DNA from 4 places in the Paenibacillus durus genome. Region 2 is predicted to be linked to each of the others. Evidence: riboswitches for the same ligand, from Rfam matches in the RefSeq annotation. Region 2 holds a riboswitch; each other region holds the start of a gene.
What was found. Region 2 has a riboswitch for thiamine pyrophosphate ahead of thiC (phosphomethylpyrimidine synthase ThiC). Riboswitches for the same ligand answer to the same signal wherever they lie in the genome.
Positions count from the first base shown of each region.

Region 1: another riboswitch for thiamine pyrophosphate. It lies ahead of PDUR_RS12540 (ABC transporter ATP-binding protein); the one in region 2 lies ahead of thiC (phosphomethylpyrimidine synthase ThiC).
Region 3: another riboswitch for thiamine pyrophosphate. It lies ahead of PDUR_RS01850 (ABC transporter substrate-binding protein); the one in region 2 lies ahead of thiC (phosphomethylpyrimidine synthase ThiC).
Region 4: another riboswitch for thiamine pyrophosphate. It lies ahead of PDUR_RS09440 (thiamine phosphate synthase); the one in region 2 lies ahead of thiC (phosphomethylpyrimidine synthase ThiC).

Region 1 is NZ_CP009288.1:2,927,692-2,931,315, forward strand. It holds gene PDUR_RS12530 (ABC transporter substrate-binding protein) at 1-808, opposite strand, end outside; gene PDUR_RS12535 (ABC transporter permease) at 808-1,581, opposite strand; gene PDUR_RS12540 (ABC transporter ATP-binding protein) at 1,562-2,323, opposite strand; TPP riboswitch at 2,439-2,542, opposite strand; gene PDUR_RS12545 (aminoglycoside phosphotransferase family protein) at 2,572-3,513, opposite strand; gene PDUR_RS12550 (pentapeptide repeat-containing protein) at 3,540-3,624, opposite strand, start outside.
Region 2 is NZ_CP009288.1:3,484,049-3,487,672, forward strand. It holds gene PDUR_RS14745 (helix-turn-helix transcriptional regulator) at 1-127, opposite strand, end outside; gene PDUR_RS14750 (Gfo/Idh/MocA family protein) at 247-1,185, shown strand; TPP riboswitch at 1,227-1,340, shown strand; gene thiC (phosphomethylpyrimidine synthase ThiC) at 1,427-3,163, shown strand; gene PDUR_RS14760 (hypothetical protein) at 3,347-3,624, opposite strand, start outside.
Region 3 is NZ_CP009288.1:391,014-394,637, reverse strand. It holds gene PDUR_RS01855 (EAL domain-containing protein) at 1-822, opposite strand, end outside; gene PDUR_RS28470 (hypothetical protein) at 868-1,023, opposite strand; TPP riboswitch at 1,150-1,262, shown strand; gene PDUR_RS01850 (ABC transporter substrate-binding protein) at 1,462-2,529, shown strand; gene PDUR_RS01845 (thiamine-binding protein) at 2,595-2,888, shown strand; gene PDUR_RS01840 (ABC transporter permease) at 2,885-3,624, shown strand, end outside.
Region 4 is NZ_CP009288.1:2,104,354-2,107,977, reverse strand. It holds gene PDUR_RS09450 (ThiF family adenylyltransferase) at 1-710, opposite strand, end outside; gene thiS (sulfur carrier protein ThiS) at 716-919, opposite strand; gene PDUR_RS09440 (thiamine phosphate synthase) at 925-1,575, opposite strand; TPP riboswitch at 1,689-1,790, opposite strand; gene PDUR_RS09435 (SDR family oxidoreductase) at 1,929-2,801, opposite strand; gene PDUR_RS09430 (hypothetical protein) at 2,947-3,375, opposite strand; gene icd (NADP-dependent isocitrate dehydrogenase) at 3,601-3,624, opposite strand, start outside.

The sequences.
Region 1 (3,624 bases), 560 kb from region 2:
GGCCTTCCCGCATCGCCGTCAGAAACTTGATGAAGTCGTCTTTATGCTGACCGATTCCCTCGTCGCTGGCAACAAGCACAAGCTCGGAATAATCCGGCACGCCATATTTCGCCGGGTCGATAGAGTTTACGGGATGGCCTTCTTTTTGCAAAATGAGCTGCTCATGATTGATGAAACCGCCCATAATGGCATCGGTCTGTCCGGTGGAAATGGCCGGGATCAAGTCATAGCCCACATCCACGAAATTAACCTTCTCCGGATCTCCGCCGTCGGCCTTGACCATCGTCTTAACCATCGCCTCATACAGCGGAATGGAGGAATAACCCACCGATTTACCGGCCAAATCCTTAGGGGTATGTACGGAACTGTTCGCAGGCACCATCAGGTGAGTCAATGGATGACGGACAATGGAGGCCAGCGCTTTCACGGGGATTTTCTCCCCCCGGGCCATCAGCACCTGCGGCTGGTAGCTTAGCGCCAGATCGACCTTGCCTGCGGCGACGAGCTTCAGCGCATCATTTGTGTCCGCCGGCATCTGGATTTCCACATCAATTCCCTGTTTGGCGAAAAAGCCCTTTTCCTGAGCGGTGTACAAAAAAGAATGCACGGCGTTCGGGTACCAGTCGAGCATAAGCGTCAGCTTGTGCGCGGGCTCCGCCGGACTTGCCGCTTGAGAAGCGGTAGGCGAAGGAGAGGCAGGAGCCTTGGAGTCGCCGGATGGCGCAGAGCCGCCGCAAGCGGCGGTTACCAGAAGAAGCGAGATAGCAGGCAGGACCATTATAGCTTTAATACGGGTAAAAAAATTCATCAATAAGAACCTCTTTTCTTAAGAATCTGATGCTCCAGCAGCCGGACGGCCAGGAACAGTACTACACCGAGACCCGACAGGAGAGCGATCGCGGCGAACATCTCGGCGCTGTGCAAGCTTCCCGCCATCCGGCGGCTGTAATAACCTAGTCCGCGCGTTCCCCCAAGCCATTCTCCGATGGTTGCGCCGATCACGCAGTACACCACCGACAGCTTAAGCCCCGAGAAAAAGGAGGGGAGCGCAAGCGGAATGCCGATCTTGACCAGCAGCTGCCTGCGGCTTGCGCCCATGGTCAGCAGCAGCTCCTTGTAGGCGCCGCCGCTTTTGGCGAGTCCGTCGTAGACGCCGACAACGACCGGAAAGAACGCGGTCAGAAAGACGACGGCGACCTTGCTCCACAGCGAATAACCGAACCACATAATAAAAATGGGGGAGAGCGCAATCAGCGGAATCGTCTGGCTGATGATGATAAAGGGATAGAGCGCTTTTTCCAGCGCCTTGGACAGGTGCATGCCGATCCCGAGCAAAATGCCGCCAACCAGCGACATCAGGCAGCCGACCACTACTTCTTCTAAGGTGGTTGGCAGATGCGTACCCAACAGCAGTCCGGTGTTCTGTACCAATGCGGTCCAGATCGAGGAGGGCGCAGGGAGGATAAAGGACGGAACATATCCTGAGCGGACGGCCGCTTCCCACACAGCGAGAATTAGCAGCAGCAGGAGAAGGAAGGCTCCGTAGCGGCGTGATCCTTCCTTAAACGGTGCGCGTTTCATACAGCCTCCGCTCCAACTCGGCCCGTAAAGAGACAAAGCCAGGCTCGTAATTCATTTCCAGCCGCCGGGGTCTTGGCAGTCCCACGTTCAGCTCATGAAGGGGGCCGGAGCTGCTAGGCGGCATCAGAAAGATGCGGTCACTGAGCAGAATGGCCTCCTCCAGATCATGCGTGATGAACATAACCGTTCGCCCAAGCTCTCCCCACAGCTCCAGCAGCCAGCGGTGCATGTCCCGCTTCGTCATGGCGTCAAGCGCGCCGAACGGCTCATCAAGCAGCATCAGCTTACCGCCGGTCATAAGTGTCCGGAGAAAAGCGGCCCGCTGCCGCATCCCGCCGGACAGCTCATGCGGATAGGCAAGCTCATAACCGGCGAGTCCGAAACGCTCCAGCATGTCTAGGACCGAGGCCGCTGCGCCCTTGCCCGCCCGGCCCTTGATCTCCAGCGGCAGCAGACAGTTGTCCAGCACAGTACGCCAAGGCATCAGCAGGTCCTGCTGAGGCATGTAGGCGATTTGGCCGAGCCGGTTCTCACCGCTGGCGCAGCCTTGCAGCGTGATTTCTCCCTGCGCCTTGGCAAGCAGTCCGGCTATCGCTTTGAACAGCGTGCTTTTGCCGCAGCCGCTGGCACCGATAATGCTGACGAATTCACCCTGGCGGATCGTTAACGAAAGATCGGAAAATACCGGCTTCTGCTGCGGAAACGAAAAAGTAAGCCGGCGGAGAGATAAAAGCTCTTCGATAGTCGGTCAACCCTCCTTAACATGAATAAAGACCCGTCCATTTCAGTCAGAGAAATGAACGAGCCTCCAAGATATCTGCCGTACAAGCGCTAAACCTTGCGCGGCGTAGATAGGTAAGCTTTAGGTTCCACTTCCCTCCGCTGGTATAATCCAGATCAGGTTCCAAGGGTCCGAAGCTCGCGGCTTCGTCTCAGTCGGACGACTCCCCTAGTGAAATTGCGGTCTTTATTCGGTTATAAGCTTATTTACTATACCATATACCTAGCCGATCCCTCAATGTACCATTTGGGTCTCACGGACTCGAAACCGGCATGATCCTCCATCACGCGATGGATTCTGGCCATCATATCGTCCATTTCTTCAGGTACGAATTTAATGCTCCATACAACGGATGATATAAGGCCCATCGCTGTATAGAGGGAATATAGCTGCCAGAACGACTCATCCGGCTCCTGTCCCTGATGATATCCTTTAATCTGGCCTATGCAGAAAGGCACACTGACCTCCGAACTGAAAAAGCCGGCTTTGATGAATTCATGCACAGGGTCACCAAAATCCAGCCGGTTGAAATCGATAACGCCCGCCAGCCGATGATCTTGAACAATAAGATTTCCCGTATGGAAGTCGTCATGCTGAAGCAGATTCGGTGACTCCTTCATCAGCGGAAGGCAGCCCTCGATGAATTCCATCACTTTGGAGTCGCCGTGGATATGTACCCCGAGTCTATCGTATTCCTCCATATATCGCCGATGCTTTGCCGTTTTTCGCTCGGCCCACGAGGACATTCCGGGCGGCGCCTTGCATTGATGAATGGTTCTCAGTTCGTTACCCGCTTCGTATCCGATGCGATATTGCTCTTCAGGAGAGTAAAGCGGCAGTTGATCCGCTGCATCTTCGCCTTCTATATATGTAAGAACGTAATAACCAAGCCCGGTGTCAGGCAGTAACCCGATTTCCAGCGGCCTTGAGCATTTGACGCCGTAGGCTTCCATCTTTTTCAGCGCATCGAATTCGGCCAGCTTGTTCCTATATAGTCCGTCATCGAAGATCCTCAGCAGATAGCTGCTCCCGTTCTGCGTCACCCGGTATTTATGGTCGCCGGAATAGCCATTATTAATCGGCTCGATGCTTGCTTCTGCGTGCAGGAAGGGGACGCTGCGAAGTGTTTTTTCCGTAACACTGTTATCCATCGTATCGGCCTCCTTCGATCGCGCCATTATTTTGACCAATGATCGGGCTTGCGTAATGAAGGCGGCAGCTTGGTATTCCTATCGCCTTTAGCTGAATTAACTTGTGCTTGC
Region 2 (3,624 bases):
CCAGCGTATCCACATCGCGGTAAATCGAACGGACGGAGGTTTCCAGCGCTTCCGCCAGCTCTTTTGCTTTCAGCTTACCCCTTGATTCCAGCAGCAATAATATCGCAACCAGCCGATGGAGCCTCATCACGCCCCTCCTTTTATCAGCGGACAGAATATTTCACAAATAATCTCAAATCGTTGCCATTCTGCTGTCAACAATACAAGTATATCATAGAGTCAGAACAATTGAAGGAGTTGGAATTTATGAATGTAGCCGTTCTCGGAACAGGATTTGGAGCATATCATGCCAGCCTGCTGAAGTCGATGAATTTGTGTGAACGATTGGTCGTGTTCGGCAGGAACCCTGACAAGCTGGAGCAACTGGAGAAGGAGCTAAATGTAGAGATTGCCCGGGATATCGGCGAAATTTTGCGCGATCCGGACATTGATGTCATCGATTTATGCCTGCCTTCCTCTCTTCACTGCGAGATTGCGGTCAAGGCGCTTGAGCATGGAAAGCATGTGTTCTGCGAAACGCCCGTGTGCTGCTCTATGGAAGAGGCTGCGGCCATGCTGATTGCTGAAAGGCGCTGCGGCTCAAGAGTCCTCGTTAACCGTTTTATCCATTTTGACCCGGCTTACGCCTATTTACGCGAATCCTGCCTAAAGGGTACATACGGCAAGCTGCTGTCCCTCACCTTGAAAAGGGAAACGCCGCCGATCTGGGGCGACCTCGGTTTGGAGTCCCTCCCCGTCAATCTCATGATTCATGAGCTGGATTTTATTAGCGGAATTATGGATTGTCCTGAGTTAGTATCCGCCTGGGGAGCGGAATATGAGGACAAACGGCAGTCGCTGGTTCGGGCGTTCTTCCGGGAGGGAAGCACTTTTGCTGAGGTCATTTCTTCCTCGGGAATGCCTGATGAGTATCCGTTTACTGCCTTTTATGAAGCGTATTTCGAATCCGCCAAGCTGGTCTTTCACGAGAGTGACCGGAACGGCCGCTCCGAACCTCTGTTGATCGAGTACAGCGCCTCCGGAGAGCAGCGCCTTGTGCTGGAAGAGGCCAACCCTTACGCCAAAAGCCTGGAACACGCGCTGCAATGTTTCGGGCAGAAGAGCGATTCGCTCCTTTCTTTGGAGGGAGCCGCCAAGTCAATGGAGAGCGCGCTTAAAATTCGGCGACAAATAAAGCAAAAGTAGCTTGTGCTTTTCCAGGGATTAGTATATTCTGTTATAGACAACTTCATAGACACGGGAGCTCGGAAACAGCCGGGCTGAGAGGATGGCCATATGCCATCGACCGTAATACCTGATCTGGGTAATGCCAGCGGAGGAATCGTCACAGGCTTTGTATGTTCAAAGACCGCTTCTTTCGGATGCGGTCTTTTTTGCGTACCTGGCCTCCTCTGGCGCTTCATAATGAATTAGAGGAGGAAATGAAATGACAAGTCAAAGTCAAAAAGTGTACGTTAAGGGTTCTCGGGAGGATATTCGGGTGCCGATGCGCGAGATTACGCTGAGCGATACTGACGGGGTTGACGGCGCAACTCCTAATCCCCCTGTGAGGGTATATGACGCTAGCGGCCCTTATTCCGATACGCAGATGTGTACGGATATCCGAAAAGGACTCCTCCCGCTCCGTCATAGCTGGATATTGGAACGCGGCGATACCGAGGAATACGAGGGCCGGGATGTAAAGCCGGAAGATAACGGGCTGCGGAATTTGGAGCAGGACCCTAACGCGGAAATCTTTCCGGGACTCAAGCGGCGGCCACTGCGCGCCAAGAGCGGAGCCAATGTTACGCAAATGTACTATGCCCGTAAAGGGATCATCACGCCGGAAATGGAGTTCATCGCCATCCGCGAAAATGTCGATCCGGCGTTTGTACGGGACGAAGTCGCCAGCGGCAGAGCCATTATTCCTTGTAATATCAATCATCCGGAAAGCGAGCCGATGATCATCGGCCGGAACTTTCTTGTAAAAATTAACGCCAATATCGGAAACTCTGCGGTCTCCTCCTCAATCGATGAAGAAGTCGAGAAAATGCGCTGGGCTACCCATTGGGGCTCGGATACGATTATGGATCTTTCGACAGGCCGCCATATTCATACGACCCGGGAATGGATTATCCGCAACTCCCCGGTGCCTGTCGGCACGGTGCCGCTGTACCAGGCGCTGGAAAAGGTCGGCGGTAAGGCGCATGAGCTGAGCTGGGAAATTTACCGCGATACGCTGATTGAGCAGGCGGAACAGGGCGTCGACTACTTCACGATCCATGCGGGCGTACTGCTGCGTTATGTCCCATTGACCGCAAAACGGGTAACAGGCATTGTGTCCCGGGGCGGCTCGATCATGGCGGCCTGGTGCCTCGCCCATCATCAAGAGAACTTCCTGTATACCCATTTTGAGGAAATCTGCGAAATCATGAAGGCTTACGACATCGCGTTCTCTCTAGGAGACGGCCTGCGGCCGGGTTCCATCGCCGATGCCAATGACGAAGCGCAGTTCGCTGAGCTGGACACCCTTGGCGAGCTGACCGAAATTGCCTGGAAGCATGATGTGCAGGTCATGATTGAAGGACCGGGCCATGTCCCGATGCACAAGATTAAGGAAAATGTCGACCGCCAGATGGAAGTGTGCAAAGAGGCTCCATTTTACACGCTGGGGCCGCTCACGACGGATATTGCGCCGGGCTACGACCATATTACTTCCGCCATCGGCGCGGCGATGATCGGCTGGTTCGGCACCGCCATGCTCTGCTACGTGACGCCCAAAGAGCATCTGGGCCTCCCGAACAAGGACGATGTCCGCGAAGGCGTCATCGCCTATAAGATCGCGGCGCACGCGGCCGACCTGGCCAAAGGGCATCCCGGAGCCCAGGAGCGGGACGACGCGCTGTCCAAAGCCCGTTTCGAATTCCGCTGGAAGGACCAGTTCCAGCTGTCGCTCGACCCCGAGCGGGCGATCGAATATCACGACGAGACTTTGCCAGCAGAGGGCGCCAAGACGGCGCATTTCTGCTCCATGTGCGGACCGAAATTTTGCAGCATGAGAATTACTCAGGACATTCGGGAGTACGCCAAGCAGCATAATCTGGAGGACAGCGAAGCGATTGAGCGGGGAATGAAAGAGAAATCGCAGCAGTTTGCAGAGGCGGAGCATGGTTTGTATCTGTAATATGTGAGTGAACATTCCAGCTAGATGAGCGTTAACTCCCGAAAATAAGTTGAGTGACTAATCCATTTAGTGCATGAAGCGGCAGTCTAAGCAAAAATTTTAGACTGCCGCGTTTATTGAGCTAGCCTTTGACCCGAGATGATTTGATCTCTAGTGTCCCGTTAGAGCTTAAGCAGTAATACATTACCCGACTTCGTAAAGCCTTACTTTACTTTGTTCCTTGCCTGAATCCCACTGTGTACCATTCCATGTGGCAAAGCAGGCTCTGCCTTGTTCATTCACTAGAACTTTAAAAATCTGTCCCTTAAGCTTATGACGGGAAATGAGCTCAAGATTGGAATTCCACACTTCAAATGTGCTACTTCCTGTTTGAATATAAACATTTCCATTTTGATCAACATGCAAAAACCTAATGAACCCGTAACACTTCTTACTAGTACTTACATGCAACGGTTGAAGTT
Region 3 (3,624 bases), 2.9 Mb from region 2:
CAGCCCCCGGTCAATCTTCACATAATCCGGCTGCAGGCTGGACATCACCTCTACCGTAGAGTAGCCCGCGCCGACATCGTCAAGCGCAACAAGAATGCCATGGCTGCGGCACTCGGCAAAAATATGGGTGAGATGCGAAATATCGCCGATTTCCTCCGTTTCCACCACCTCAAGCACAAAATCCTCCGGTCTCAGGCCCTGCTGCTGAATCGCCTCAAACGTATGGGTCAGACAGTACTCGGGATCGTAAATGGAAGAGGGCAGAAAATTGATGAACCGTTTAATTCCGTGAGGCAGCAGCCTGGCGCTGGCTTCAATGGCGGAAATGCGCGCGGCCCGGTCCAGAAAGGAATGAAATCCGCTTTCTCTTGCCACCTCAAAAAGGATATGCGGCTGAAACGGAGTACCTTGCGGCAGCGGCCGCAGCAAAAACTCAAAGCCGACAATCCGCTCGGAAGAATCGACAATCGGCTGCAAATAACTGCAAAATTCTTTATTGGCGATAATATCGATGAGTGAATGATTGCTAAAGCGGACCTGAAGCTGGGAGAGCGACATCCACCGTTCCAACTCGCTTGGAGGTTCTGTTCCGATTATGGATATGGTCAGAAGCGCCGCTTCCTTCGCGGATTCGATCAGTTTCATCACATTCAGCAGCTGTTCCCGGGTGCTGTAAGAAATCTCGCATACTTCTTCCTGATAAGATTTAATTTTAAAACCGGACGCTTGAACAGCGGATGCAAGTGAGGGAGATGCGCGCCGAATTTTTAGGATTCCCTTGTCTTCAATGGGTTCAATAGGGGAACAATGAATACAGTTCATGAACACCCTCCTTTGGGCCTACAAAAATGCAGCAACCTGAGGTCATTATAGCATGTTTTTCTGGAAAAGACGGAAATTCACCCCAAATAACCGCCACATTTCGCGTAATTTTTTTCCAAATCCCGATTTTTTAATTTCCCAGATTATTTCCCGGCAAAAGCTGCGCTTTTCTCTAATCCTTCGCACCGATGCTTCTGCCATTCACTGTTCCCTGCTGCATGGACAACGGTATTATAAATGACGGCTTCAGGATGGGCCGGGGCACTGGACAACTTCAGAGCCTTGCGTCTATAATTACAGCGTAAACAGCAAAGAATACCCGAAACTTCATAAACCTTGGGGTGCTGGAATTACGGCCGGCTGAGAGTGTATCCCGCAAGATACTGACCCTTATACCTGATCTGGATAATGCCAGCGTAGGAAAGCCTTAAGCGCGTGGTCCTGAAGGACTGCCGCCGTCATGCACTCCGCCGCGTCCCGAATGTTCAGGGGCGCTTTTTTGGCTTTTTCAGATTTGCGCAAACTCCCGTGGTCCGCCAAGCGGCTTCGTGATTTGCGGGTAAGCTTTAATGAAGACGGGAACACCTGCCGTTTCCGGCATCGGGCTTCGGGGCGGCAAGACAAAGGAGAGACGATATAATGGGAGTAAAAAAATGGTTAACACTGTCCCTGACCTGCCTGTTCATACTGACGGCGGCGGGATGCGGCGGCAATAATTCGGGAGGAAATGCCGGCGGCGCTCAGGGAACCCCTGCTTCCGCATCGCCGGGGGCTTCCGCTTCCGCCGAAAGCTCGCCCAAAGCGGCGACGCCGGTAAAGGTCGCGCTCGACTGGACGCCGAACACGAATCACACCGGACTGTATGTCGCCAAAGAGCTCGGCTACTATTCGGAGGAGGGCCTTGACGTCGATATTGTGCAGCCGGGAGCGGCGGGCGCGGATACGATGGTCACTTCGGGAGAAGCCGCCTTTGGCGTCGGTGCACAGGACTCTCTGACGATGGCGCGCATTCAGGGTGTTCCGCTCGTATCCATCGCGGCGATTATCCAGCATAACACGTCCGGCTTCGCGGCTCCGGTTGACCGGGGCATCAAGTCGCCGAAGGATTTTGAAGGCAAAACATACGGCGGCTGGGGATCACCGGTCGAAGAAGCTTCCATGAAGGCCATTATGGACCCGGTCGGCGGCGACGTGAAGAAGGTCAAGCAGGTGACGATCGGGGAAGCCGATTATTTTACGGCCGTTAAGCGTGACATTGACTTTGCCTGGATTTTCTACGCCTGGACCGGTATTGAAGCGAAGCTGCGCGGCGAGCCACTGGATATGCTCTATTTGAAGGATTACGCGCCGCAGCTCGATTACTATACGCCGGTGCTGACGACGAGCGAGAAGGAAATCGCCGAGAATCCAGAGGTGGTCAAAGCCTTTTTGAAGGCGACGTCCAAGGGTTATCAATATGCGATCGACCATCCGAAAGAGGCTGCGGATATTCTGATCAAGGCGGTTCCCGATCTTGACGCGAAGCTCGTTCAGGCCAGCCAGGAATGGCTCAGCCCGAAATACAAGGACGACGCCGCACGGTGGGGCGAGCAGAAGACCGAAGTATGGAAAAATTACGCCGACTGGATGTACGGACTGAAGCTGCTGGACAAGCCGCTTGCGGCCGATAAGGCGTTCACGAATGAGTTTTTGCCGGACGGGCAGTAAGTTTAATAGAATTAAAATCTTGATTCACGGGGTTCACAATTAATGACATGAAAGGATGATAGGGAATGGCAAGTACGCTGCTGAGCATTCAGGTGATTCCGAAAACGCCGGGAGGCGAAGATGTAATTCCTTATGTGGACAAGGCGATTGAGGTCATTCAGCGCTCCGGCGTGAAGCATCAGGTCAATGCGCTGGAGACGACGATGGAGGGCGAACTCGCCGACCTGCTCGAAATTGTCCGGGAGATGCAGGAGGCGCTGATCGAAGCGGGCTGCCCGAGCGTCATCTCGCAAGTCAAGATCGCCCATAACCCGGGCGGAATCAGCATGGACAAGCTGACGGAGAAATACCGCCCGTGAGTTCCAGGTGGAGACAAATCTGGCCGCCCCTTGTGGCGGTCATCTTGTTTTTGGCGCTGTGGCAGGTGTCGGTCTCCTGGTTCCATGTGGAAAAATGGATGCTGCCCGCTCCCACGGACATTTGGCGGGAAGGCATTGCCAGCGCCTCATCCCTTAAAGGGCATACGCTGGCGACGCTGCGGCTGACGATGATCGGCTTTCCGCTCGGCGTGGCTGCGGGCCTGATCTGCGCCGTACTTCTGCATATTGTGCCCTGGACGGCGCGCGCGCTCTACCCGCTGCTGATCTTAAGCCAGAACGTGCCGGTTATCGCGCTGGGTCCGCTGCTGGTGATCTGGTTCGGCTTCGGCCAGCTGCCGAAGATTATTCTCATTGTTCTCGTGTGCTTCTTCCCCGTGGCCGTCGCGGGCATGGGCGGGCTGGCCCAGACCGACCGCATGATGCTTCAATTCATGAAGATGGCGGGCGCCACGAGGCGGCAAATCTTCACCAAGCTGGAGCTGCCCCATGCGCTGCCCTCCCTGTTCTCCGGCATTAAAATATCCGCCGCCTACGCTGTAACGGGCGCCGTGGTGGCGGAGCTGATCGGCGGAAACAACGGGCTTGGCTACTATATGCAGATACAGAAATCGGCGTACCGTACAGACCGGATGTTCGTCGCCATTATTCTAAGCGTGCTGCTGAGCCTCTTGCTATTCGCCGCCGTTGTCCTGCTGGAGAAATGGCTGGTCCGCTG
Region 4 (3,624 bases), 1.4 Mb from region 2:
GACGTATCTACCGACGAGTAACGGTTCGTCCATAGATCGAAAGAGACCAGTGTCCCGCGCAGCGCGCTAACGTTCCCTGACAGCCACTTCAGCGCTTCGGCCGTCTGGTAGGCAGCCGTCATCTGCACGGCGGGACCGATTATCCCCACCGTGTCGCAGGTATCCCCTCCGGCTGGGACACTGTCCAGCAGACAGTGAAGACAGGCGCTCTGCCCCGGAACAATCGTCATTGAAATGCCGTAGCTGCCGGTGCAGGCGCCATAGATCCAGGGGATACCGTCTCGCGAGGCAATATCATTTACGATCATCCGCACCTCGAAATTGTCCGCCGCATCAAGAATTAGGTCGATCCCTCGGGTATAGAGGCCGATCTCCTCCGCAGTAATATCCGCAACGATGCCTTCAACTTCCACAGAGGAGTTAACGCTGCGAAGCCTGCGGGCGGCAGCTACCGCTTTGGGAATCCGCTCAGCCGCATCCTGCTCGCTGAACAAATTTTGACGCTGCAGGTTGCTCCACTCCACATAATCCCGGTCGACGATGGTCACCTTGCCCACACCCGAGCGCACCATCGTCTCCGCGCATGCGGAGCCAAGCGCCCCAGCGCCAATAATCAGAACCTTCGCCTGCGCCAGCTTTTTCTGGCCCTCGGCTCCAATCCCGTAAAACCGTTCCTGCCTGCTGTATCTGTCCTCTCCGGCGAAATTCACCGGCCTCAGCCTCCTCCCACAAAATGCACCAGCTCGATGCGGTCCCTGTCGGCAAGGGGGACCGTTCCGAAATCATCCCTGCCCACGATCATGCCGTTCAGTTCAACAATCATCTTCCGTTCCTTCCATTCGGGGCGGCTCAGCAGATCCGCAAGCGTAGCGCAAGCCTCGTCCAGCTCGGTCTCGTTCCCGTTGATATAGAGTTTCATTGCCCTCACCTCCTTTCATATCCGGCTTCTTGAGCGGCAGCCCGGACGGCAGCACGGTAAGACTTTGCGGCCGCCACAGGATCGGACGCGCCGCAGATGCCCGAGAGTACGGCAATGCCCGCCGCGCCGCATGAAATCACCTGTCCTGCATTGCCCGGTTCAATGCCGCCAATCGCAATGACCGGAACCCGGCAGGCACGCACGGTTTCCGCAAGCCTGTCCAGTCCCCTCCCCGGGAGACCCGGCTTGCTGGCCGAGGCGTATATATGCCCGAAGAGGCAGTAATCCGCCCCTTCGTCTGCGGCAGCAGCTGCTTCATCCGGGGAATGGACGGAACGGCCAATGCGCAGGCTCTGAGACAGCTTGCGGGCCGCAGCGGCCCGGAGGCTGTGCCCCGCAAGCTGAACGCCTCCGGCGCCAGAGGCCAGCGCAACGTCCAACCGATCGTTTACGACGATTTGTTCAGGGCGTATCCCAAGGCTGCGCATCTTCTCGACCGCTGCGTACAATTCTTCCGCTGTGCGCGTTTTTTCCCGCAAATGAATATAGTCTACAAAGGGACCTACGGCCGCAGCGATAAAGATAAAGCTGTCCATTAACGTCCCGCCGCCGGATATGAGATGAATTTCGGGGTCCTTTGACTTTGGCGGACACATAGCCCTATTCGCCTCCTGTGTTTATTTGTCATAAGCAGCACAAAAAACCGCCCTCCCGAAGGAAGGCGGCCGGAAACTGCAAATGGGATCGAGCCTTGACAGGCCCGGATGCAGATATTCACTCTCCACTTCCCTACGCTGGTATAAACCAGATCAGGTTCAAAGGGTCCGAACCTTGCGTTCGTCTCAGCCTTGCGGCACCCCTAGTGTTCACGCTATGCAACTATTGATCTTTCACAGCGTATCATAAATTTCCTTTTCATACCACCTTTTCATGAAAAAGCCCCAATCCGCGTGATTTGGATCGGGGCTTGCATATTCAGCAGAAATCCTCTGGGATACGTTAAGAGTCGTCAACCGTTAACGATTTCGCCGCCATTCACATGAATAACCTGTCCGGTTACATACGATGAATCATCGGAAGCCAGATAGACAAAAGCCGGAGCCAGTTCTTCAGGCTGTCCCGGCCGTTTCATTGGCTGTGTTCCGCCGAACTCACTGACCTTCTTCTCGTCGAAGGTGGACGGAATGAGCGGCGTCCAGATCGGACCCGGCGCGACCGCGTTGACACGGATGCCTTTATCCACCAAATTCATGGCGAGTGAACGCGAAAAGCTGAGGATCGCCCCTTTGGTGGACGAGTAGTCCAGCAGTTGAGGATTTCCTCTGTAAGCCGTAATCGACGTCGTGTTGACGATCGTCGAGCCATGTTTCAAGTAGGGCATAGCCGCTTTTGTCAAATAGAACATCGAGAAAATATTAGTGCGGAACGTCCGCTCCAGCTGCTCGGAGCTGATATCCTCGATTCTTTCTTGCGGATGCTGCTCCGCCGCATTGTTAATAAGAATATCCAGCTTGCCCAGCCCTTCCACTGTTTTGTTGATAAGATCCTGGCAGAAGACTTCGACGCCGATATCGCCGGAGACGAGAACACATTTGCGTCCTTCCTGTTCGACCTGGCGCTTCGTCTCCTCTGCATCGGAGTGCTCATTGAGATAGGAAATGACTACATCGGCCCCCTCCTTGGCAAAAGCAACAGCTACCGCGCGGCCGATGCCGCTGTCTCCGCCTGTGATCAGCGCCGCTTTACCGAGAAGCTTACCCGCCGCTTTGTATCCCGCCGGTTCGTATTTAGGCCGGGGCGTCATCTCCGATTCCAGACCGGGCCTACGATCCTGATGCTGCGGCGGCAATGTCTTTTGGGCTTGCTGATTACTCTCAGACATATTTCATTCTCCTTTCGAAAAGTTGTAAAATATAGACTTTCCTTAGGATGTCTTTGGGATGTGCAATTATTCGTTCCTGCTCACAATAACCAAACACCCGCCTCCAAATGGAGACGGGCGACGTGGGCCGGGCTTTAGCTAATTTTCAAATAATCTCATCAAAAACCATAAAGAAAACCATAACCAGCAAGCACACCGCGAGCAGCGCGCTTAACGTGCGGATTTTGCCGGTTTCGCGGGAGACGTCTCGGCTCTGCTTTATGCCTGAGGCCGCAAGCCGCAGTGGCTTGCTCATAATGCCGCCCAAAGCGAACATGGCGAGCAGCAGCAGTGTAACTATAATCATCCACGGGACCGAGTACTCGCCTTTGGTCATCATGTAGCCGCCGGTAAGCAGTTGAATGACCAAGCCATATTGGGCAACGCGATTAAACGCGCCGATTGCGCTCAGCGAACCCTCCTTGGCTGCGGAAGAAAGCTTCTCTGTCCGGCCTAGAATGAAAGGCAGCACCAGGTAGAAACCGAGTGTCAGCGTGCCAATCATATGTAAGAACATTAAAACGCTCCAGTTCATACCATATCCCTCCCGATAAATCTATGACATAAGTTATATCAATAAATATTATAAACACTAATTGCTTAATCTCAAAAGAAAAATCCCCATTTTATCATAAATAAAATGGGGATACGTTCATACTTTTGTCAATTCTGAGCGAGCATCAGAGCCGTGTTGGCGCCGGTAAAACCGGCGCCAACGACTGTAATCTTGTAACGTTTGATGCTCAATGAATCGACCTTCCTACATATGCTGGATCACTTGGTC